4 regions of the Pseudomonas sp. DC1.2 genome follow, and region 1 is predicted to be linked to each of the others. Evidence: predicted binding sites of a transcription regulator. Region 1 holds the regulator's gene; each other region holds the start of a gene.
What was found. Region 1 encodes sigma-54, which starts transcription at its own class of promoters, with help from an activator protein. Its sites were predicted from a motif close to ANTGGCATNNANNTTGCTNT; they were not measured.

Region 1 (5,653 bases):
GAGCACGCTTATTACTTGCGCTATCAGAACCGTCGTCCGGAATACATCAATGCGTTCTACAACGTGATCAATTGGCCCGAAGTTGCGGCGCGCTATTTGGCTGCGCTGATTTGAGTCATCCCCGCGACACTTCAAGGCTGACTATGAGCACTGAAATACGGAAGATCGGAGGCTGGCGAATGTTTCGTTATGCTTTCGGATCGCTGTTATGGCTGGCGGGTATGAGCGTGTTAGTGGCTCAAGGATTGGCGTGGCTGGATCTGTAACCAAGCCTGACGCGAGCCTTACAGGGCGTGGCAACTTGCACATTGGCCAAGGCACTGCCTGACGCCCGATTGCTTTTGCGCCTGGCAAATGGGTATGGCGAGGAGCTGCCTCTCGCCATAACAGTAATCAGGCTGAGGTGTTACTCGCCTTCGTCGAAGTAGTTGTTGATCAATGCCACCAAAGCGTCAAGCGCTTCCTGCTCCTGCTCGCCTTCGGTACTCAAGTGAATTTTGGTGCCCTTGCCCGCAGCGAGCATCATCATGGCCATGATGCTTTTACCGTCAACCATCGACTCCGGGGTGCGGCCCGCTCTGATCTGGCATGGGTACTGTCCTGCGACCCCAACGAATTTTGCTGATGCACGGGCATGCAGGCCCAGCTTGTTGATGATTTCAATTTCCAGAGCAGGCATCGCGGTGTGAATCCTTTAGCTGAGGTCGCGGTGGCGGACCTGGACGTTCTTCAGGGAATGTTGCAGGACCTGGCCGAGACGTTCGGTCAGATAGACAGAGCGGTGATGTCCGCCGGTGCAACCAATGGCGATGGTGACGTAAGCGCGGTTGCTCGCAGCAAAACGCGGCAGCCATTTCAGCAGGTAGGAGGAAATGTCCTGGAACATCTCTTCGACATCCGGTTGTGCAGCCAAGTAGTCGGCTACCGGTTGATCCAGTCCTGACTGATCCCGCAATTCTGGCTTCCAGTAAGGGTTTGGCAGGCAGCGCACATCGAACACTAAGTCGGCATCCACCGGCATCCCACGCTTGAATCCAAAAGACTCCACCAGGAAAGCGGTACCGGGTTCTGGCTGGTTAAGTAGGCGCAACTTGATGGTGTCGCGCAACTGGTACAGATTCAGGTTGGTGGTATTGATCTTGAGGTCGGCCAGGTCTGAGATGGGGCCCAGCAGTTGGGTTTCATCTTCAATCGCTTCTGCCAGCGAGCGATTGGCGCTGGTCAGCGGATGGCGACGACGGGTTTCCGAGAAGCGCTTGAGCAATGTTTCTTCGTCGGCGTCCAGATAAACAACATCGCACTGGATATGCCGGCTGCGGACTTCCTCGAGTAATTCGGGAAAGCGCGAAAGATGGCTGGGCAGGTTGCGTGCATCAATAGAAACAGCGACCAGCGGTTGCGCTAGCTCGGTATGAATCAATGCGCGTTCGGCCAACTCTGGTAACAGGCCTGCCGGCAGGTTGTCGATACAGTAGTAGCCGCTGTCCTCAAGGACATCGAGTGCGGTGCTTTTACCTGAGCCGGACCGGCCGCTGACAATGATCAAGCGCATGATTACTGACCGTTTTGCTCGTCCAGGACAACCTGATACAAGGCTTCGTTACTCGGGGCGCTACGCAGGCGATCACGAACTTCCTTGCGATCAAGCATGCTGGCGATCTGTCGAAGCAATTCAAGGTGCGCATCGGTGGCGGCTTGCGGTACCAGCAGTACAAACAGCAAATCAACCGGGGCGCCGTCAATAGCGTCGAAATCGATGGGAGCATCCAGGTGCATCAACGCACTGATGGGCGCTTCGCAGCCTTTGAGGCGGCAGTGGGGGATGGCGATACCGTTGCCAAAACCCGTGGAGCCGAGTTTTTCACGGGCAACCAAGCTCTCGAAGACATCCTGCATGGCCAGATCCGGCACTTCGCGGGCGATCAGGTTGGCAATTTGTTCGAGTACTTTCTTTTTACTGCCGCCCGGCACGTTCACAAGGGAACGGCCGGGGGTCAGGATGTTTTCAAGTCGGATCATGGGTAGGGAGTGTTAACGACCGGTTGCGCCCTGAAGCAGGCTTTGGGTCTTTTCCTTATGCTTTTTAAGTTGGCGATCCAGCTTGTCGGTCAGCAGGTCAATGGCCGCATACATGTCTGAATGCTCGGCATTGGCGACCACTTCTCCGCCGGGGATATGCAAGGTGGCTTCGATTTTCTGCTTCAGCTTCTCGACGTTCATCGTGACTTGCACATTGGTGATTTTGTCGAAATGCCCCTCAAGCCTTTTGAGTTTTTCGCCTATGTAGGCGCGCAGGGGCTCTGTCACTTCCAGCTGGTGTCCACTGATATTGACTTGCATACAGCTTCTCCTTCGTTGCCAGTGCATAAAGCGGCAGGTAGAAATACCTGCCACTGGAACGCTGTGCTGTGGCTTACATCAACCGCTTGCGTTCGCTCGAAGGCGCGATCCCTAGGGACTCACGGTACTTGGCGACGGTGCGGCGAGCCACCTGAATGCCTTGTGCCTCCAGTAAACCAGCGATCTTGCTGTCACTCAACGGCTTTTTCTGATTTTCCGCGGCAACCAGTTTTTTGATGATCGCGCGGATTGCCGTGGACGAGCATTCACCGCCTTCGGAGGTGCTGACGTGGCTGGAGAAAAAGTATTTCAACTCATATATGCCCCGTGGGGTATGCATGAATTTCTGCGTGGTTACCCGTGAAATCGTTGATTCGTGCATCCCCACCGCTTCGGCGATGTCATGCAGTACCAGCGGTTTCATGGCCTCGTCACCGTACTCCAGGAAGCCTCGCTGATGCTCGACGATCTGGGTGGCTACTTTCATCAGGGTTTCGTTGCGGCTCTGAAGGCTCTTGATGAACCAGCGGGCTTCTTGCAACTGATTACGCATGAACGTGTTATCGGCGCTGGTGTCCGCGCGACGCACGAAACCTGCGTACTGGGCGTTGACCCGCAGGCGTGGCACCGACTCCTGGTTCAGCTCTACCAGCCAGCGTTCGTTATCTTTACGCACGATGACGTCGGGCACCACGTATTCGGCTTCGCTGGACTCTATCTGTGAGCCTGGGCGTGGATTGAGGCTTTGGACCAGTTCGATGACCTGCCGCAGCTCATCTTCCTTGAGTTTCATGCGCCGCATGAGCTGGCTGTAGTCGCGGCTGCCGAGCAAATCTATGTAATCACTGACCAGGCGTTTGGCTTCAGCCAGCCAAGGCGTCTTGGCGGGCAGTTGGCGCAATTGCAGCAGCAGGCATTCGCCCAGGTTCCGGGCACCGATACCAGCAGGTTCGAATTGCTGGATGCGGTGCAGGACGGCTTCGATTTCGTCCAGTTCGATATCCAGTTCCGGGTCGAAGGCTTCGAGGATTTCATCGAGCGTTTCGTCCAGGTAGCCCTGATTGTTGATGCAGTCGATCAGGGTGACGGCGATCAAGCGATCAGTGTCGGACATCGGTGCAAGATTCAATTGCCACAGCAGGTGGCTTTGCAGGCTTTCACCGACCGATGTGCGGGTGGTGAAATCCCACTCGTCGTCATCGTTGCTCGGCAGGCTGCTGGCGCTAGTCTGGTAGACGTCATCCCAGGCCGTGTCGACAGGCAGTTCGTTGGGGATGCGTTCGTTCCAGTCGCCTTCCTCAAGGTTATCCACCGTTGGGGCGGATTCCTGGTAAGAGGGTTCCTGAACGTCGGCGTTGGGTTTCTGCTCGGCGCTGTCGGCCAACGGGTCGGTGTTATCGAAGTCGTCGCCTTCTTCCTGGCGTTCGAGCATCGGATTGGACTCCAAGGCCTCCTGGATTTCCTGTTGCAGGTCCAAGGTCGACAATTGGAGCAGGCGGATAGCCTGTTGCAGCTGCGGTGTCATCGTCAGCTGCTGGCCCATTCTCAAGACTAGCGATGGTTTCATGGCAGGGGCTTAACACCTTATTCGCCGGCGCACATGCGCCATCCACTACAGGGCGCCGGAGCGCCAAACATAAGCAAATTATATGCCTGAAACTGAAGTGTTTGCCTAGAGCGCTGTAACAATAAAACCCCTAAGGCTTCACTGATACGCTTTTCTGGCCATCGGCTGAACACCTTTGGAGCTTCGTGTTTGCCGGGAGCGCTGTAGCAATAAAAAAACTTTATTGGAACGCACGCTCAGGCCATTGCCGGGCACCTCAGTGCTTACAGGCGGAACTCATGGCCTAGATAAACTTCTTTTACCAGCTCGTTGGCCAGGATGGTTGCAGAATCGCCTTCGGCGATCAGTTGTCCATCGTTGACGATGTAGGCTGTTTCGCAGATATCCAATGTTTCACGGACGTTGTGGTCGGTGATCAAGACGCCGATGCCCTTTGCCTTGAGGTGATGGATGATTTGCTTGATGTCGCCCACGGAGATCGGGTCAACGCCGGCGAAAGGTTCGTCCAGCAGGATGAATTTCGGTGCCGTGGCCAGTGCTCTTGCGATTTCCACGCGACGGCGCTCACCACCGGAAAGGCTCATGCCGAGGTTGTCGCGAATGTGGTTGATATGGAATTCCTGGAGCAGGCTTTCCAACTCTTGGCGCCGCCCGGCTTTGTCGAGTTCTTTTCGTGTCTCAAGAATCGCCATGATGTTGTCGGCCACCGACAGTTTGCGGAAGATCGACGCTTCTTGCGGGAGATAGCCGATACCGGCCTTTGCACGGCCGTGCATCGGTTGGTGGCTCACGTCGAGGTCGTCGATCAGTACGCGGCCCTGATCGGCCTGTACCAAGCCGACGATCATGTAGAAGCAGGTGGTCTTGCCCGCGCCATTGGGGCCGAGCAGGCCGACGATCTGTCCGCTGTCGATGGACAGGCTGACGTCGCGCACGACTTGCCGGCCCTTATAGCTCTTGGCCAGATGTTGGGCTTTGAGAGTTGCCATTACTGGGCCTTCTGCTTCGGCGGGATCACCATGTCGATCCGTTGGCGTGGCGTGGTGATTGGCGAGCCATTGGCGCGGCCTGCGGTAGCCACCTGTTTCACCGTGTCATAGACGATTTTCTCGCCTTCGGTGGTACTGCCGTCGTCGCTGATGACTTTGGCTTGGTCGATCAGCACGATGCGGTTTTGCTGGGCATGGTACTGAACGGTCTTGCCGTAGCCTTTAACTGGCTGCGGCGAGTCGGGCTTCTGCTTCTGCTCGAAATACGCGAGGTTGCCCACGGAGGTCACGACGTCGATTTCGCCGGCCGGCGTGCGAGTGATGGTCACGGTGTTGCCGGTGACCTTCATCGAGCCTTGGGTGATGATCACGTCACCTTTATAGGTGGCGATCCCTTGCTTGTCATCGAGCTGAGCATCGTCAGCCTGGATGCGGATCGGTTGCTGGCTATCGTTCGGCAGAGCCCAGGCGCTCACGCTTCCCAGTGCTGCGCCCAGACTGAGCAAAATAGGGAGGGTTTTAACGAGCCTCATACTGTCCTCTTACTTTCGATAGCAGGTGTATCCTGCTTTCTTTCAAATACGCTTTCATTCCCGTGCCAAATGACACCCCGCCAGCGCCGTCGATTCTAACGGGTTGCTCGGTCTGCGCATATTGCTGCTGTGGGAACACTGTCATACGGGTGCTGGTAATAATGGTGTCGCGGTTCTTTTCATCGGTGCGTGCAATGCGTACTGAGTCGATCAGTTCCACTTGC
Region 2 (5,653 bases), 680 kb from region 1:
GGTTGGGTTAACGCCCAGGTCATTGTCGCGGCTGTTGATGCCGACGATTTGACCTTCGTACACGTCTTCACCGTGACCCAGGAACAGTTTGCCGCGAGCTTGCAGGGTTTCCAGCGAGTAAGTCAGCGCCTTACCGGTAGCAACCGAAACCAGCACGCCGTTCTGACGGCCGGACATGTCGCCGGACTTCATCACGTCGTAACGGTCGAAGATCGAGGTCAGGATGCCTGCACCGGAGGTCAGGGTCAGGAACTCGTTACGGAAACCGATCAAGCCACGAGCCGGGATGTTGTACTCAAGGCGCACACGGCCCTTGCCATCCGGAACCATGTTGGTCAGGTCGCCTTTACGGATACCGATCTGTTCCATGATCGCGCCCTGGGATTCTTCCGGCAGGTCGATGGTCACGTTTTCGTAGGGTTCGTGCTTCACGCCGTCAACCATACGGATGATCACTTCTGGACGACCAACACCCATTTCGAAGCCTTCGCGACGCATGGTTTCGATCAGTACCGAGAGGTGCAGCTCACCACGGCCGGAGACTTTGAACTTGTCGGCGGTGTCGCCTTCTTCAACGCGCAGAGCAACGTTGAACAGCAGTTCTTTGTCCAGACGTTCCTTGATGTTACGGCTGGTGACGAACTTGCCTTCTTTACCGCAGAAAGGCGAATCGTTTACCTGGAAGGTCATGGAAACGGTTGGTTCGTCAACGGTCAGCGGCTTCATCGCTTCAACATTCAGTGGGTCGCACAGAGTGTCGGAGATGAACAGCTGGTCGAAGCCGCTGATGCAGACGATGTCGCCGGCAGCTGCTTCGTCAACGTCGATGCGGTGCAGACCGTGGTGACCCATCAGCTTCAGGATACGACCGTTGCGGCGCTTGCCGTCAACGTCGATGGCCACAACCTGAGTGTTCGGCTTGACGCGACCACGAGCGATACGGCCAACGCCGATAACACCCAGGAAGCTGTTGTAGTCCAGTGCCGAGATTTGCATCTGGAACGGGCCGTCACGGTCAACTTTTGGAGCTGGAACGTGATCAACGATGGCCTGGTACAGCGGAGTCATGTCTTCAGCCATGTCGGTGTGTTCCAGACCGGCAATGCCGTTCAGGGCCGAGGCGTAGACGACTTTGAAGTCCAGCTGTTCTTCGGTAGCACCGAGGTTGTCGAACAGGTCGAAGATCTGGTCCAGAACCCAGTCCGGACGCGCGCCTGGACGGTCAACCTTGTTGATCACCACGATTGGACGCAGGCCGGCTTCGAACGCCTTCTTGGTCACAAAACGGGTTTGCGGCATAGGGCCGTCTTGAGCGTCAACCAGCAGCAGAACGGAGTCAACCATCGACATTACGCGTTCAACTTCGCCGCCGAAGTCGGCGTGGCCCGGGGTGTCCACGATGTTGATGTGGTAGCCGTTCCAGTTGATGGCGGTGTTTTTCGCCAAAATGGTAATACCGCGCTCTTTCTCCTGGTCGTTGGAGTCCATCACGCGCTCGTCGTTGAGCTCGTTGCGCTCCAGGGTGCCGGATTGACGCAAGAGTTTGTCTACCAGGGTGGTCTTACCATGGTCAACGTGAGCAATGATGGCGATGTTGCGTAGATTTTCGATCACTTGTGTATCTCGATCAGAGGATTCGGTGTGCTGACAGGTCGTGGCAGCGATTAACAGTAGAGTCCGGCAAAGCCGTTACAGCTTGACGGCGGCGTCGGGGGGCCGGTGACGCAGGCCACAGGCAAACAGCCCCGGGCACTTAGCTCGGTCGATAAACGCGCACATTGGCATGCCCCTCACTGAGCAAATGGTGGGCATGCAGGCGACTCATCACGCCTTTGTCGCAATACAGCAGGTACTGGCGAGTAGGGTCCAGTTCCTTGAAACGAGCGTTCAATGCATAAAACGGCATCGTCATTACCTCAATGCCAGCCAGCACCAGCGGCTCGTCTTCAGCGGCATCCGGGTGACGGATGTCGATGACGATCTGACCCGCCAGCGCTTCGCTGACCTCTTCGATCTGCAAGTCCTGGCCCAATTCGTCGATCACGCGATCGATCGGCACCAGTTTGGCGTTCTCGAGCGCGCGCTCAAGGACGGCCATGTCGAACTGTTGTTCTTCGTACTCCACGCGGTTGCGCTTGGCGTGGGTCTTGGGGTTCACCGAGATGATCCCGCAATACTCCGGCATGTGCTTGGCGAAATCGGCGGTGCCGATTTCGTAGGCCAGGTCGATGATGTCCTGCTTGTGACTGGCGATCAGTGGGCGCAAGACCAACTTGTCGGTCACGCAGTCGATCACAGACAGGTTCGGCAAGGTCTGACTCGACACCTGGGAAATCGCTTCGCCGGTGACCAGCGCATCGATGTCCAGCCGATCGGCAATACGGGAAGCAGCGCGCAACATCATACGCTTCAAAACTACACCCATATGACTGTTATCGACTTTCCCGAGAATTTCTCCCAAGACTTCCTCGAACGGCACACTGACAAATAGCACGCGTTGGGAGCTGCCGTACTTCTTCCAGATGAAGTGCGCGACCTCCATGACGCCCAGTTCATGGGCACGTCCACCCAGATTAAAGAAGCAGAAATGGCTCATAAGCCCGCGACGCATGATCTGGTAAGCGGCGACTGTCGAGTCAAAGCCGCCTGACATCAATACCAGCGTCTGCTCCAGGGCACCTAGCGGATAACCACCGATGCTGTTGTGCTGGCTGTGGATCACGTACAACCGTTGGTCGCGAATTTCCATGCGAACTTCGATTTCTGGCTCTTTCAGGGAAATCCCGGCGGCGCCGCACTGACGACGCAGCTGGCTGCCGACGTATTTTTCGACATCCATGGATGAGAAGTCGTGGTGTCCGCCGCGCTTGCAGCGCACCGAAAAAACCTTCCCGGCCAATGCATCGCCGTAGTGCTGCTTGCACTTGGCGACGATGTCGTCGAAGTCGCCCAACGGGTATTCATCTACCTGCAGAAAATGCGCGATGCCTGGCATACAACTCAGGCGCTCAGTCATCTCCTTCAGCGCTTTGGGCTCACTGATGCGGGTTTCCAGCTCGAGGTTGTCCCACACGCCGTTCACCACCACAGCCGGGTCCAGATCGCGGAGCACGGCACGGATGTTTTTAGCCAATTGGCGGATGAAACGCATCCGTACCGGGCGGCTCTTGATGGTGATCTCGGGGAAGACTTTTACGATTAGTTTCATGAAAACAGCGCGCAGAGGGCCAGCCGAAAAAGGGGGGCGCGGATTATAGCGGAAATTGCTCAAGGTTTGACCAGTTTATGTGCAGATGGTTTTTCGCGCACCAAAACAGGTCATTCCGAGATTTGAGCGCTACATTTAAGAGCGTGATTTTCAGTTTTGCGACACCTCATGCCTTTATAAGCGTGATATTGGGGCAAAAAACCCATGGTGGGGCACTGGCATGCAATTTGCTCCCTTGTGAGGCAGGTTGCCATGGCAGAGTATTCGCGCCGGCATCACCCAAATTCTAAGGGCATCCAATACCCGCCCGAAGCCACCCGGAGGACACTATGTCGAAGTCGGTTCAACTCATCAAAGATCATGACGTCAAGTGGATTGATCTGCGCTTCACGGACACCAAAGGCACTCAGCACCACGTGACCATGCCGGCTCGCGATGCGCTGGATGATGCTTTCTTCGAAGAAGGCAAAATGTTCGACGGTTCCTCCATCGCTGGCTGGAAAGGCATCGAAGCTTCCGACATGATCCTGATGCCGGACGACAGCACTGCCGTCCTCGACCCATTCACCGAAGACACTACGCTGATCATCGTCTGCGACGTGATCGAGCCGTCGACCATGCAAGGCTATGACCGCGACCCACGCGCCATCGCCAAACGTGCCGAGGAATACCTGAAGTCCACCGGTATCGGCGACACCGTGTTCGTCGGTCCAGAGCCAGAGTTCTTCATCTTTGATTCGGTGAAGTTCAAGTCCGACATCTCCGGCTCGATGTTCAAAATCTACTCCGAACAGGGTTCCTGGATGTCCGACCAGGACATCGAAGGCGGCAACAAAGGCCACCGTCCAGGCGTCAAAGGCGGCTACTTCCCTGTTCCGCCATTCGACCATGACCACGAAATCCGTACCTCCATGTGCAACGCCATGGAAGAGATGGGCCTGGTCATCGAAGTTCACCACCACGAAGTGGCCACTGCCGGTCAGAACGAAATCGGTGTGAAGTTCAACACCCTGGTCGCTAAGGCTGACGAAGTTCAGACCCTGAAATACTGCGTCCACAACGTTGCTGATGCCTACGGTCGCACCGCGACCTTCATGCCTAAGCCGCTGTACGGCGACAACGGTTCGGGTATGCACGTTCACCTGTCCATCGCCAAAGATGGCAAAAACACCTTCGCTGGCGAAGGCTATGCCGGCCTGTCCGATACCGCCCTGTACTTCATCGGCGGCATCATCAAGCACGGCAAGGCGCTGAACGGCTTTACCAACCCGTCGACCAACTCCTACAAGCGTCTGGTCCCAGGTTTCGAAGCACCGGTCATGCTGGCCTACTCGGCTCGCAACCGTTCCGCCTCGATCCGTATTCCTTACGTGTCCAGCCCTCGCGCTCGCCGTATCGAAGCACGCTTCCCGGATCCAGCGGCTAACCCGTACCTGGCCTTCGCAGCCTTGGTAATGGCTGGCCTGGACGGCATCCAGAACAAGATCCACCCTGGCGACGCAGCTGACAAAAACCTGTATGACCTGCCGCCTGAAGAGGCGAAAGAGATCCCACAAGTGTGCGGCAGCCTGAAAGAAGCCCTGGAAGAGCTGGACAAAGGTCGCGCGTTCCTGACTAAAGGCGGCGTGTTCTCCGATGACTTCATCGACGCTTACATCGCTCTGAAAAGCGAAGAAGAAATCAAGGTCCGCACCTTCGTACACCCACTGGAATACGAGCTGTACTACAGCTGCTGATCCGGTAGCGCCTGCGCAAGCGGCGTGACAAAAATGAGGCCTCCTTCGGGAGGCCTTTTTTGTGGGCGACGAGTAGAGACCGAAGGTTTGGCATTCTCTTGATATCAATTGAGCAAGCCGCTCAAGAAAACATCGTCTACTGTCACGGTTTTTGCGAGGCGCCATCGATGAAATCCGGGCACGCCTTACTTTGCTCGCTCACGCTGCTCGCGGGGATGCTGACACCGGCTTGCGCAATGGCCGACAGCTTGGGCTCCGTGACCTCGCTGATGCACTGGCAGGTAGAAAAACCTGACGCCGAAAACCCTTATCAAATGGCACTTCTCGACGGCAAAGCGTCCTATGGAAGCAAGACCAGCCAAGCGCTTTTGCAGGTCGGCTGCCACGCCCATCTCTCATTGATAATCCCTACGCAGCGATTGGGCTTCAACGCCGACGCCTATGAAGGTCCGAACGCAACCCTGCACGGCCCGCTGCGCATGAGCACCGCCAGGCGCGCCCACATCGACTACCGGATAAGTGGCTTTGGCTCAGTAAGGCGCCTGCAAGACGATGGCTGGGTGTTCGAATTCGCGATGAGCGCCAGCAAAAGCGAGTTGCGCTTTTGGCTGACGAAGGCTGCCATCGGCCAGCTCGTCACGTTGACAGTGCCCTCAACACAAAAAGGCGACAAGCCACTGATTGCCAAATTTATTTTGCCTACCGAGGC
Region 3 (5,653 bases), 980 kb from region 1:
CTGATCGGCCTGATCATTCTTGCCCTGGATATCTGGGCGATCATCAACGTGTTGAAAAGTGGCGCCGAAACCGGGATGAAAATCCTTTGGGTGCTGTTGATCATCTTGCTGCCGGTGTTGGGTTTGATCATTTGGGCCATCGCCGGTCCTCGCGGTAATGTGCGAATTTGATTCAGTCTGCGTCGGTCATGCCTAGCGCTTAGGTGCTGGGTTTGCCCGTGATTCAGGCGTCGCGGTGGGGGGCACTGCAGCGCCGCGCTCATGTCGTGGGCAAAGTCCGCGCTCACTGGTCGGTGCTGGGTGATCATGTGACGTTCGACCTGTCATGTTCCGCGACGTAGAATGCGCGCCTTTCCCGGACAATCGAACCGTTCGATTGGCCATCATGGGCGGGTAACCGTCCGTTGCCTCCCGCATTCATCGGAGCACTTCCCATGAGCACTACCCAAACCAGCGAATACCTGGAAACCCTCTACGAAGGCTACGGCCAGCGTTTTCGCATGGAAAAACTGCTGCACGAAGTGCGCACCGAACACCAGCACCTGGTCATTTTCGAAAACCCGCGCATGGGGCGGGTGATGGCGCTGGACGGCGTGATTCAGACCACTGAAGCCGACGAATTCATCTACCACGAAATGCTTACCCATGTGCCGATCCTGGCCCACGGCACGGCTAAGCGTGTGTTGATCATCGGTGGTGGCGATGGCGGCATGCTGCGTGAGGTGGCGAAGCACGGGAGTGTCGAACACATCACCATGGTCGAGATCGACGGCACCGTGGTCGATATGTGCAAACAGTTCCTGCCGAATCACTCCAAGGGCGCATACGACGATCCACGCTTGAACCTGGTGATCGACGATGGCATGCGCTTCGTGGCCACCACCACCGAAAAATTTGACGTGATCATTTCCGACTCCACCGACCCGATCGGCCCGGGCGAGGTGCTGTTCTCCGAAAACTTTTACCAGGCCTGCCACCGCTGCTTGAACGAAGGCGGCATTCTGGTGACCCAGAACGGTACGCCGTTCATGCAACTCAGCGAAGTACAAACCACTGCCGGTCGTCTGCGCAGTCTGTTCCCAGACTGGCATTTCTATCAGGCGGCGGTGCCGACCTACATCGGTGGCGCCATGACCTTCGCCTGGGGTGCGACCAATACCGCCTATCGCAAATTGTCCCGTGAGACGTTGCAACAGCGCTTTGCCGGCAGCGGCATTGTCACTCGCTACTACAATCCGGAAATCCACATTGGCGCCTTCGCCATGCCGCAGTACGTGCTGCAAGCGATCAACAAACCCAGCAACGACTGAACAAGCGATTGAGTAGGAAGGGGCCGTCGCGAGTGTGTGAAAACACGCTTGCAACGGCCCTTTTTCATTCCGCCCGTATGACGTGTTGGAACGATTGGCCTGCGCAAACGGTCGAGATGATGTAAGCCCATTTAAGGGTTTTATCGAGGAGGCACTGATGCAAAAGTGGAAAGTCACTTTCGTTGACGATCACGGTGAACAGGTTGATGAGCTGTTCGAGAGCGACGAGTGCCCGAACAACGAGCAAGCGGCTAAACTTATTCGTGCCCGGCGTTTGCCTGTGGCTGCCGAGCTGGATCTCAATGACCTGGATGGCAGAACGGAAGACCCGACCGTCAAAAGTCTGAAGTTCCAGAACAGCATCCAGATTCTCGGTATTACTCCGATCTGATCGTCAAATTGTCACCTTCGCAACCAGGCCTTGGCAGCAGCTCTCTCTTGGGGCTACTCTGCAAGCGAGATCAGCGAATGAATCGCTAAGGTCTGGTCTTGTCAGCTACATGCTTGTTTCCCATCGGCAAATTGCTTGCCGTTTTGCCCTCATCATTCGGTTGTGGGCGCAGGGAATACGGAAAGTCTATCCATCAATTTGAGGGGGACGTTTCATGAGCACAGCCTATCAAGAAGACATCAGCACCACCGTACTGCGCCGCATGAAGGAAGGCGGTTTCGATTTTTCACGATTTCATCCCATTGAGTTCTACGCCATTTTCCCCGACGAGGAGCGGGCGCGCAGGGCCGCAGGTCATTTTCGCGGTGAGTCGTTAAATGCTCAGATCAGCGTGCGTGACGACGGCGCTTGGTATCTGGAACTGAGTAAGGTGATGTACGCGACGTATGGTGGCATCGGCGATTTTGAGCAGGACTTTGAGGCGGTGGTTGAGCCACTGGGCGGCATCATTGAAGGATGGGGCGTCAAACAGGAGGTACGAGGGCTACTCGCATAACACTATGAGTGATAACAATCAGCAGCGGCTGGCCTACGGGTTGGCCGTTTTCGTTTGTGGTGCGTCAGAACATTCCTTCGGAAAAACCTTGAAACAAGAATTCGAGGCAAAAAAAACCGCCTGAGCAGGCGGCTAAAGGGAAGTTCGGTAAGTTTTTCAGCGAATGGGCGGATTATCCGCATCGCAGACCAAGCAGTGAAATCAACTCTGACTATGCTGGTGATAGGCGACAGCATTGCTTCGCAATGAGGCGGGGACAATCAGGTTGGGGCATTTACCGCACAGGTTTGGTGCGGTGCGCGCGGTGTAGTTATCCAACTTATTGAAATTAAAGCGTTTATGCCGATGGCACGGGCCTTGCGAAGCTTAAATGTCCGGGTGACAAGGAGTACGGCATGATCCGCACCTATTTTGATGAGATGTACGATGCTGGCGGGCTGGTCCGCCCGCATTATCGGGAGTTTGCCCGTTGGCTGGCTGAAACGCCTGACGAGCTTTTGGCACAACGGCGACGCGAGGCCGATCTGTTGTTTCATCGCGCCGGGATTACGTTCACGCTCTACGGTGATGAGCAAGGGACGGAGCGTCTGATTCCGTTCGACACCATTCCTCGCAGTATCCCCGCTAGTGAATGGCGGATCGTTGAGCGTGGCTGTATCCAGCGGGTCAAGGCGTTGAACATGTTTCTCGCCGACCTTTACCACGAACAGCGAATCATCAAGGCCGGCATCATTCCGGCCGAACAAGTGCTGGCTAACGAGCAGTACCAGTTGGCCATGCAAGGGCTGGATCTGCACCGCGATATTTATTCCCATATATCAGGCGTTGATTTGGTGCGTGATGGCGACGGTACGTACTACGTGCTTGAAGACAATCTTCGTACACCCAGTGGCGTGAGCTACATGCTCGAAGACCGCAAAATGATGATGCGTTTGTTCCCAGAGTTGTTCTCGGCCCAGCGTATTGCCCCTATCGACCATTACCCGAACCTGTTACTCGATACCCTGAAAAGCTCCAGCCCAATCGATGACCCCAGTGTGGTGGTACTGACGCCGGGTCGCTTCAACAGCGCGTTTTTCGAGCACGCTTTTTTGGCTCGGGAAATGGGTGTTGAACTGGTCGAGGGCGCAGATCTGTTTGTACGTGACGACAAGGTGTTCATGCGCACCACGGATGGTCCCAAAGCCGTCGATGTGATTTACCGTCGTCTCGACGACGCGTTCCTTGACCCGTTGGCGTTCAACCCCGATTCGATGCTCGGCGTGCCCGGACTGCTTTCGTCCTACCGCACCGGCAACGTCGTGCTGGCGAATGCCATCGGCACCGGCGTGGCGGACGACAAATCGGTTTACCCATTCGTGACGGACATGATCCGTTTTTACCTGGATGAAGAGCCGATCCTGAAGAACGTACCGACGTGGCAGTGCCGTAATCCTTCTGAACTTTCCCACGTTCTGGCGAATCTTCCAGATCTGGTGGTCAAGGAAACGCAGGGCTCCGGCGGTTACGGGATGTTGGTGGGGCCCGCGGCGACTGCGGCGGAAATCGAATCGTTCCGTGCGCGCATCAAGGCCAAGCCTCATGCGTACATCGCGCAACCGACGTTGTCCCTGTCGACCTGTCCGACTTTTGTCGAAAACGGCATCGCACCACGCCACATCGACCTGCGTCCGTTTGTATTGTCTGGCCGCGAAACCCGGGTTGTACCGGGCGGTTTGACCCGTGTTGCCTTGCGCGAAGGCTCCCTGGTGGTGAACTCCTCCCAGGGCGGCGGAACCAAGGACACCTGGGTGGTCGAGGATTGAAGGAAGCCTGCCATGTTAAGTAGAACTGCCTCGGATTTGTATTGGATGTCGCGTTACCTGGAGCGGGCGGAAAACCTCGCACGTATGCTCGACATCAGTTATTCGCTGTCACTGATGCCGCAAGACGGCCGAGGTGATGGCCTGCACGAACTCGCCATGCCCTTGCTGATCACGGGCACGCTGGACGACTACCTGGAACGTCACGGAGAGTTGCACGCCGAACGGCTGCTGCATTTTTTCGCCCTGGATGCTGCGAACCCGGCGAGCATCTACAGTTGTCTCGGTTCGGCGCGTGCCAGTGCTCACGCAGTGCGTGGGCGAATCACCGCGGACATGTGGGAAAACATCAACGCCACCTGGCTGGAAATTCGCGGCATAGCCGATCAAGGCTTGAGTCGCTATGGCATGAGTCGTTTCTGTGAGTGGATCAAGGAACGTTCCCACCTGTTCCGCGGCGCGTCCTACGGCACCATCATGCGTAACGACGCTTTCCGCTTCATCCGCCTCGGGACGTTTATCGAAAGGGCCGACAACACACTGCGCCTGCTCGACGCCCGGTATGAAATGGCTGGCGATCAGGCCGAAGCCGTCAGTGATGGCACCGCGCACGCTTACTACCAGTGGAGTGCCTTACTGAGGGCTTTGTCATCGTTCGAGGCTTACACCGAGATCTACCGCGACGCTCCCGGCGCCCGTCACGTTGCCGAGTTGCTGTTGCTGCGGGCAGACGTGCCACGATCCTTACGGGCCTGCACTGAAGAAATCGACCAAATCCTCGCCAGTCTGCCGGGGGCCAACGGCCGTCCTGCGCAGCGCCTGGCGGCCGAGATGGACGCTCGCCTGCGCTACACCGGTATCAACGAAATCCTCGACGAAGGCCTACACGCCTGGCTTACCGAGTTCATCCCGCTGGTGCGCCAGTTGGGCAATGCCATACACAGTTCCTACCTGGAGGCTGCATGAGACTTTCCATTAGCCACGAAACCACCTATCACTATGAAGATCAGGTGCGGGCGAGCATCCAGTATTTAAGACTGACCCCCCACGACAGTGAGCGCCAGCATGTGCTCAGCTGGCAGCTCGATCTGCCGCGCCCAGTGCGTGCGCAGCTCGATCCGTTCGGCAATATCCTGCACGTACTGACCATGGATGAGCCGCACGAGGCCATCATCATCGGTGCGCGTGGGCAAGTGGATATCGACGAACTTCGCGAAGCCGAGCATGAGAGTCAGTCGGCTCTGCCTTTCCTGCGTTTCACTCGCCTGACCGAGCCCGACGAGGCTCTGCGTGCGTTCGCCGAGAAGGAGTGCAAAAAACGCCGGGACCGTACAGCGTTGATCGACTTGATGCATGGCTTGAATCAACACATGACCTACACGCCTGGCTCTACCGAAGTCGATACCAGCGCTGCGCAGGCCTTCGCCGGGCGTTCGGGCGTCTGCCAGGACCACACCCACGCGTTTTTAGCCTGCGCGCGTAGCCTGGGCATTCCAGCGCGTTACGTGTCGGGTTACTTGTACAGCGAAAACAGCGAACACTTGGCCAGTCACGCCTGGGCCGAAGCTTGGCTCGATGACGCCTGGTACAGCTT
Region 4 (5,653 bases), 1.1 Mb from region 1:
GAACAGGTAACCCTTGCTCGCCGCCAACGCGGGTGCAGGTGTGACCAGTCGCATCGCGTCTTGATTTTCTTCACGCGGACCAATGGCGCTGGCCTGGGCAAAGCTCAGTTGCAGACTCATGGGCGTGTCAGACCCGCGCCGCCGTCACTGCGGCCGAGCCCCAGGTTGTTCTCCAGCGACGTTTCACCCCGTGCAGACCGAACCAGGCAATCACGCCGAGGCTGGCAAACAACCACAAGGCCAGTTGATAGCTGCCGGTGCTTTGCTTGATCGCGCCCATTCCTGCTGCAAGGGCGAAGCCGCCGATGCCACCGGCCATGCCGATCAGTCCGGTCATTACGCCGATTTCCCGGCGAAAACGCTGTGGGACTAACTGGAAAACTGCACCGTTACCCGCACCCAATCCGAGCATGGTGCAGACGAAAAGCGCCAATGCAGCGTAGGAACTCGGCAAGTTGAATCCCACCGCAGCGATACAGATCGCGGCCACCGTGTACATCGCCAAGAGGGTACGAATGCCGCCAAAGCGATCCGCCAACGCACCGCCCAACGGCCGCATCAAACTGCCACCGAACACGCAGGCGGCCGTGTAGTAGCCGGCTGTGACCGGGCTCAAGCCGTATTGGTCGTTGAAGTAACCAGGCAGCGCGCTTGCCAGGCCGATGAAGCCACCGAAGGTCACGCTGTAGAAAAACATGAACCACCAGCTGTCGCGGTCACCCAGGGCTTTAAAGTAGTCGGCCATCGCCTTGGCTTTTGGCCGCTCAGGCGCATTTTTGGCCAGCCAGGCGAAAATGATCAGGGTCAGGATCAGCGGGATCAGGGCGAAGCCGAACACATTGCTCCAGCCGAACGCGGCAGCCAGCACCGGCGCGATCAGCGCTGCTAGCACGGTGCCAGAGTTTCCAGCACCCGCGATGCCCAGGGCCTTGCCTTGATGTTGCGGCGGATACCATTGCGACGCCAGTGGCAGGGCGACGGCAAAGGACGCGCCAGCCATGCCGAGGAACAGGCCCAGTAGCAGCGCTTGCTCGTAGCTATGGATACCCAGCTTCCAGGCACCGAACAGCGCGCAGATGACGATCACCTGACCGATCAGCCCTGCGGTTTTCGGCGACAGGCGGTCAGCCAGCACGCCCATCACAAAGCGCAGCACCGCCCCGGCCAGGATCGGCGTGGCTACCACCAGTCCACGCTGTTGGGTGGTCAGGTGCAGGTCAGCGGCGATCTGCACGGCCAGTGGACCCAGCAAATACCAGACCATGAAACTCAGGTCGAAGTAGAGGAAAGCCGCGAATAATGTCGGGGTATGACCGGATTTCCAGAAGGTTGAATTCATCGCGCACCTCAGCTGTTGGGAGTCTCGAGAAGGAGTCATTAGCTAGCAGGTGGGGCGCCGCAACGGCCGCACCACCGGCCCCGGGCTGTGGGGCCAAAACGAAAAAACGTCGCTACCGGATCCGCCTTGGGCGAATAAAGTGAGCGACGTCTTTGTCGTAGGTGGGGCAACCGCCGTTGGTTACCTGTATGGATTGCTAAGCCAGATTTGTGCCACATCCGAATGAATGTGAGTGCCCGGCGCACTTCGCTATGAAATCCCATAGCGAGGTGCGCCCGCGAAGGCGTCTTTTAGCCCAGCAGTTCATTCATGGCAATAATCTGCTCCGCTACCTGGATGAGCTTCTGTTGCCGGCTCATGGCCTGGCGACGCATCAAGGTGTAGGCCTCTTCCTCGTCGCATTTTTTCATTTTCATCAACAACCCTTTTGCCAGTTCGATGCGTTTGCGTTCCGCCAATTGCTGGTCCCGAGCGTGAAGTTGGGCGCGCAGGGCCTGGTCGCTTTCAAAACGAGCCATGGCCACGTCGAGAATCGGCTGCAAGCGTTGTGCGTGAATGCCTTCGACGATGTAGGCGCTGACCCCGGACTGGATCGCCTGACGCATCACGCCGGGGTCGTGCTCGTCGGTAAACATCACAATCGGTCGTGGCTGGTCACGGCTGACCAGCACCACTTGTTCCATCACATCGCGGCTGGGTGACTCGGTATCGATCAGAATGACGTCAGGGCGCACCGTTTCGACGCGTGCAGGCAGGTCGATGGTCAAGCCGGATTCGTCGATCACCTCGAACCCGGCTTCAGTCAGGGCCGCTTTCAGGCGACCCACCTTCTTTGCGGTGTCGTTGATTAGCAGGATTCGCAACATGTTGGGTGGCTCCTGTCAGCGACTGGCGAGAAGGGGCGAGCTGCCGTGCATGGCGTGCATCTTGAAGCTTCGGGCGTAACCGACCGGGTCTGAACCGTCCCAGATCTTGCCATCGATCAACTGGCTGCTGCGCATTTCCTGACCCCAGGCGGACACACCGACTGCGGTGGCGGCGTCGCGGTACAGTTCCAGTTGCTGAACCTGGCGCGCGACACCGAGGTAGTCCGGGTCCTCGCGCAGTAAACCCCAGCGACGAAACTGAGTCATGAACCACATGCCGTCGGACAAATACGGCAGATTGACCTCGCCGCCACCATGAAAACGCAGGGCGTGGGGATCTTGCCAGCGATTGCCGAGGCCGTCGGCATAGTCGCCGAGCAGCCGTGGCTCGATGCAGTCGAGCGGTGCGTCCAGATACTCTGGGGCAGTCAGTAAGCGCGCGGTGCTGCGGCGATTCTCGGGGCTTTCTTCAATGAAGCGACTGGCTTCCAGAATAGCCATCACCAGCGCCCGAGCGGTGTTGGGGTACTGCTCGACGAATGCACGAGTGCAACCGAGGACTTTTTCCGGATGATCGGGCCAGATAGCTTGAGTCGTCGCCAGGGTGAACCCTAGATCCTGTTGCACTGCACTGGCGCTCCAAGGCTCGCCGACACAGAAGCCGTCAATACGTCCCGCTTGCAGGTGAGCAATCATTTGTGGCGGCGGGACCACCACACTGTTGACGTCCTGCAAGGGGTGAATACCTTGGCTGGCGAGCCAGTAATACAACCACATGGCGTGGGTGCCGGTGGGAAACGTCTGGGCGAAGGTCAGTTTTGCGCGACTTTGGTGCGCGTGCCGGTCCAGCGCTTCGGGACTGGTCACGCCCAGTGCCTGTAAGTCGTGGGAGAGGTTGATGCTCTGACCGTTCTGATTTAGGCCCATCAGCACTGCCATGTCGGTCGGTGCGATACCGCCGATGCCCAAATGCACCGCGTAGATGAGGCCGTAAAGGCTGTGGGCGGCGTCGAGCTCGCCGCTCACCAGTTTGTCCCGCAGGTTGGCCCAGGACGACTGGCGCTTGAGATTCAAGGTCAAGCCATAGGGTTGGGCGAAGCCCTGAGTGGCCGCGACCACCACCGAAGCGCAGTCGCTCAGGGCGATGAAGCCTACATTGATTGCAGACTTTTCAGGGGCGTCGCTGCCATTGACCCAGGCCAGAGGGCCGGCTGTGGTTTCATTCATCGGATACACACCTTCAAAAAAAAGCGTCGTCACGGGTCCCTGCGCGAGCAAAGCCGAGTGACGACGCCAGTGTCCTTTGACTCATTCCGCCGTTGGCATGAGTCCTGATACCGATGCCGGTGCAAGGCATATGCCATTGACCGTTGATTTGCGCGTGCGCCTCGCCTGTGGAGCCGTTGCCCGGCTATAATCTCGGCCTCATTTCGCCGTCATTCGAGTCAAGCCTGCCCATGTACACTCTGGCCCGTCAGCTGTTGTTCAAACTTTCCCCGGAAACCTCCCACGATCTGTCCCTGGACTTGATTGGCGCGGGCGGGCGTTTGGGCCTCAACGGCTTGCTTTGCAAGGCCCCGGCGAAAGTACCGGTAACCGTCATGGGCCTGGAGTTCCCGAACCCGGTAGGGTTGGCAGCCGGCCTGGACAAGAATGGCGCCGCCATCGATGGTTTTGCACAACTGGGTTTCGGTTTTGTCGAAATCGGTACCATTACCCCGCGTGCTCAGCCAGGCAACCCGAAGCCACGGATTTTCCGTCTTCCGCAAGCCGAGGCGATCATCAACCGCATGGGGTTCAACAATCTCGGCGTCGATCACTTGCTGGCCAGGGTCGCGGCCGCTAAATACAAAGGCGTGCTGGGCATCAATATCGGCAAGAACTTCGATACACCGGTCGAGCGGGCGGTCGACGACTATCTCATCTGCCTCGATAAGGTCTACGCCCACGCCAGCTATGTGACGGTCAACGTCAGCTCGCCCAACACGCCGGGCCTGCGCAGCCTGCAATTCGGTGATTCGCTCAAGCAACTGCTGGCTGATCTGGCGCAGCGCCGGGCAGAGCTGGCGCTGCGCCATGGCCGGCATGTACCGCTGGCGATCAAAATCGCTCCAGACATGACTGACGAAGAGACGGCTCAAGTCGCACTCGCGTTGATCGAAACCGGGATGGACGGGGTCATTGCCACCAACACCACGCTCAGCCGTGTCGGCGTCGAAGGCATGGAACATGGTGACGAGGCGGGCGGTCTGTCCGGCGCACCGGTTCGCGACAAGAGTACTCACACCGTGAAAGTCCTGGCGGCGGAGTTGGCCGGTCGCTTACCGATCATCGCCGTGGGCGGTATCACCGAAGGCAAGCACGCGGCTGAGAAAATCGCTGCGGGCGCGAGCCTGGTGCAGTTGTATTCCGGCTTTATCTATAAGGGCCCGGCGTTGATTCGTGAGTCGGTCGACGCGATAGCAGCCCTGCGCTGATTCCACGGTCCGGTTGTGTGTCGCTCAAGGTTGAGTGTTGGCCCGTTGTAAATAAAAAAGGGCTCCTCGAAGGAGCCCCTGGGCCGAAGCCCGCCGTCCGGATGGGACGTGCGTGGTTAATGTGTTGCGTAGTCAAATTGTCGTGTCGGAATGTTCCCTTTAATTAGCCGACGGCGTGAAGTTCGTTGAGTCTATGGATTCCCGCAGTGCCGGTCATACCGTCCCAGTTGTCGCCACGTCCTTCTCGCCAGCCGTTAATCCAGGCTTGGCGTACCGACGGTAGAGTAAATGGGCAAAGCTCACGGGATTTGCCACCAACGCCATATTGATATCCGCGCAAAAATGCTCTTTCCAAAGGATCACGCTTAAGTCTTCTCATAGGGTGTTTCCCTCACTTGTTGACTGTATTTGTCGCGTTGACCTCTCGCGAGGTCAGGCAGAAAAACTTCTGCCGTTGGCGGCTCGCTGCCGGCGTCGCGAGCCAAGGTGTTGACGTCGTTGCGGCGTCAACCTGTGATGAGTTCTAACCAATGCGTCACATCGAGGGAATGATCGTTTTGTCATAAGGACGTAACCATTAAGGTGCTATGGCCATAAGTAACAAGCCGTTTGTCTCGTGTTTGTTGGTCAAAGCCCGGTATGATCGGCCCCGCGCTGTCTGGCGGGGTTAATCCTTTAACGAGAATGACCCACGGTTGCACTGGGGTACTATTCGACGAAGGGTCGACTTATTACATTTTGTTGCATCAACTTTTTTATCTGCCCTTGCATCTAAGCTCCTTTAATCCGAGCAGCAGGGGTGGGACGGCACACCTTCGTGCCACGCGGGCGCTCTTTTAGAAAAGCGCTTGATTGAAATCCGGACCGGCAACGCGTTGCCGTTTCACTTAGCCAAAGGCTTTTAAATTCCAATGTCCGATCAATTCGAAATCTTCCTCACGTGTCCTAAAGGCCTTGAAGGCCTGCTCATC

Region 2: a site for sigma-54 is predicted at 3,423-3,442, ahead of glnA (glutamate--ammonia ligase). Genes of this name have one in related genera too.
Region 3: a site for sigma-54 is predicted at 2,602-2,621, ahead of RHM68_RS08755 (circularly permuted type 2 ATP-grasp protein). Genes of this name have one in related genera too.
Region 4: a site for sigma-54 is predicted at 3,551-3,570, ahead of RHM68_RS09080 (CmpA/NrtA family ABC transporter substrate-binding protein). Genes of this name have one in related genera too.

What each region holds. Positions count from the first base shown of each region.
Region 1 covers NZ_CP133782.1:933,668-939,320, forward strand. The annotation lists gene RHM68_RS04055 (superoxide dismutase) at 1-114, shown strand, start outside; gene RHM68_RS04065 (HPr family phosphocarrier protein) at 407-679, opposite strand; gene rapZ (RNase adapter RapZ) at 695-1,552, opposite strand; gene ptsN (PTS IIA-like nitrogen regulatory protein PtsN) at 1,555-2,019, opposite strand; gene hpf (ribosome hibernation-promoting factor, HPF/YfiA family) at 2,032-2,340, opposite strand; gene RHM68_RS04085 (RNA polymerase factor sigma-54) at 2,414-3,907, opposite strand; gene lptB (LPS export ABC transporter ATP-binding protein) at 4,171-4,896, opposite strand; gene lptA (lipopolysaccharide transport periplasmic protein LptA) at 4,896-5,429, opposite strand; gene lptC (LPS export ABC transporter periplasmic protein LptC) at 5,416-5,653, opposite strand, start outside.
Region 2 covers NZ_CP133782.1:249,659-255,311, reverse strand. The annotation lists gene typA (translational GTPase TypA) at 1-1,614, opposite strand, end outside; gene thiI (tRNA uracil 4-sulfurtransferase ThiI) at 1,754-3,208, opposite strand; gene glnA (glutamate--ammonia ligase) at 3,538-4,944, shown strand; gene RHM68_RS01190 (hypothetical protein) at 5,112-5,653, shown strand, end outside.
Region 3 covers NZ_CP133782.1:1,910,161-1,915,813, forward strand. The annotation lists gene RHM68_RS08735 (PLDc N-terminal domain-containing protein) at 1-171, shown strand, start outside; gene speE (polyamine aminopropyltransferase) at 435-1,310, shown strand; gene RHM68_RS08745 (hypothetical protein) at 1,468-1,701, shown strand; gene RHM68_RS08750 (ribonuclease E inhibitor RraB) at 1,916-2,257, shown strand; gene RHM68_RS08755 (circularly permuted type 2 ATP-grasp protein) at 2,653-4,062, shown strand; gene RHM68_RS08760 (alpha-E domain-containing protein) at 4,075-5,025, shown strand; gene RHM68_RS08765 (transglutaminase family protein) at 5,022-5,653, shown strand, end outside.
Region 4 covers NZ_CP133782.1:1,987,182-1,992,834, forward strand. The annotation lists gene RHM68_RS09065 (bifunctional protein-serine/threonine kinase/phosphatase) at 1-120, opposite strand, end outside; gene RHM68_RS09070 (nitrate/nitrite transporter) at 128-1,339, opposite strand; gene RHM68_RS09075 (ANTAR domain-containing response regulator) at 1,630-2,205, opposite strand; gene RHM68_RS09080 (CmpA/NrtA family ABC transporter substrate-binding protein) at 2,221-3,432, opposite strand; gene RHM68_RS09085 (quinone-dependent dihydroorotate dehydrogenase) at 3,663-4,682, shown strand; gene rmf (ribosome modulation factor) at 4,846-5,061, opposite strand; gene rlmKL (bifunctional 23S rRNA (guanine(2069)-N(7))-methyltransferase RlmK/23S rRNA (guanine(2445)-N(2))-methyltransferase RlmL) at 5,594-5,653, shown strand, end outside.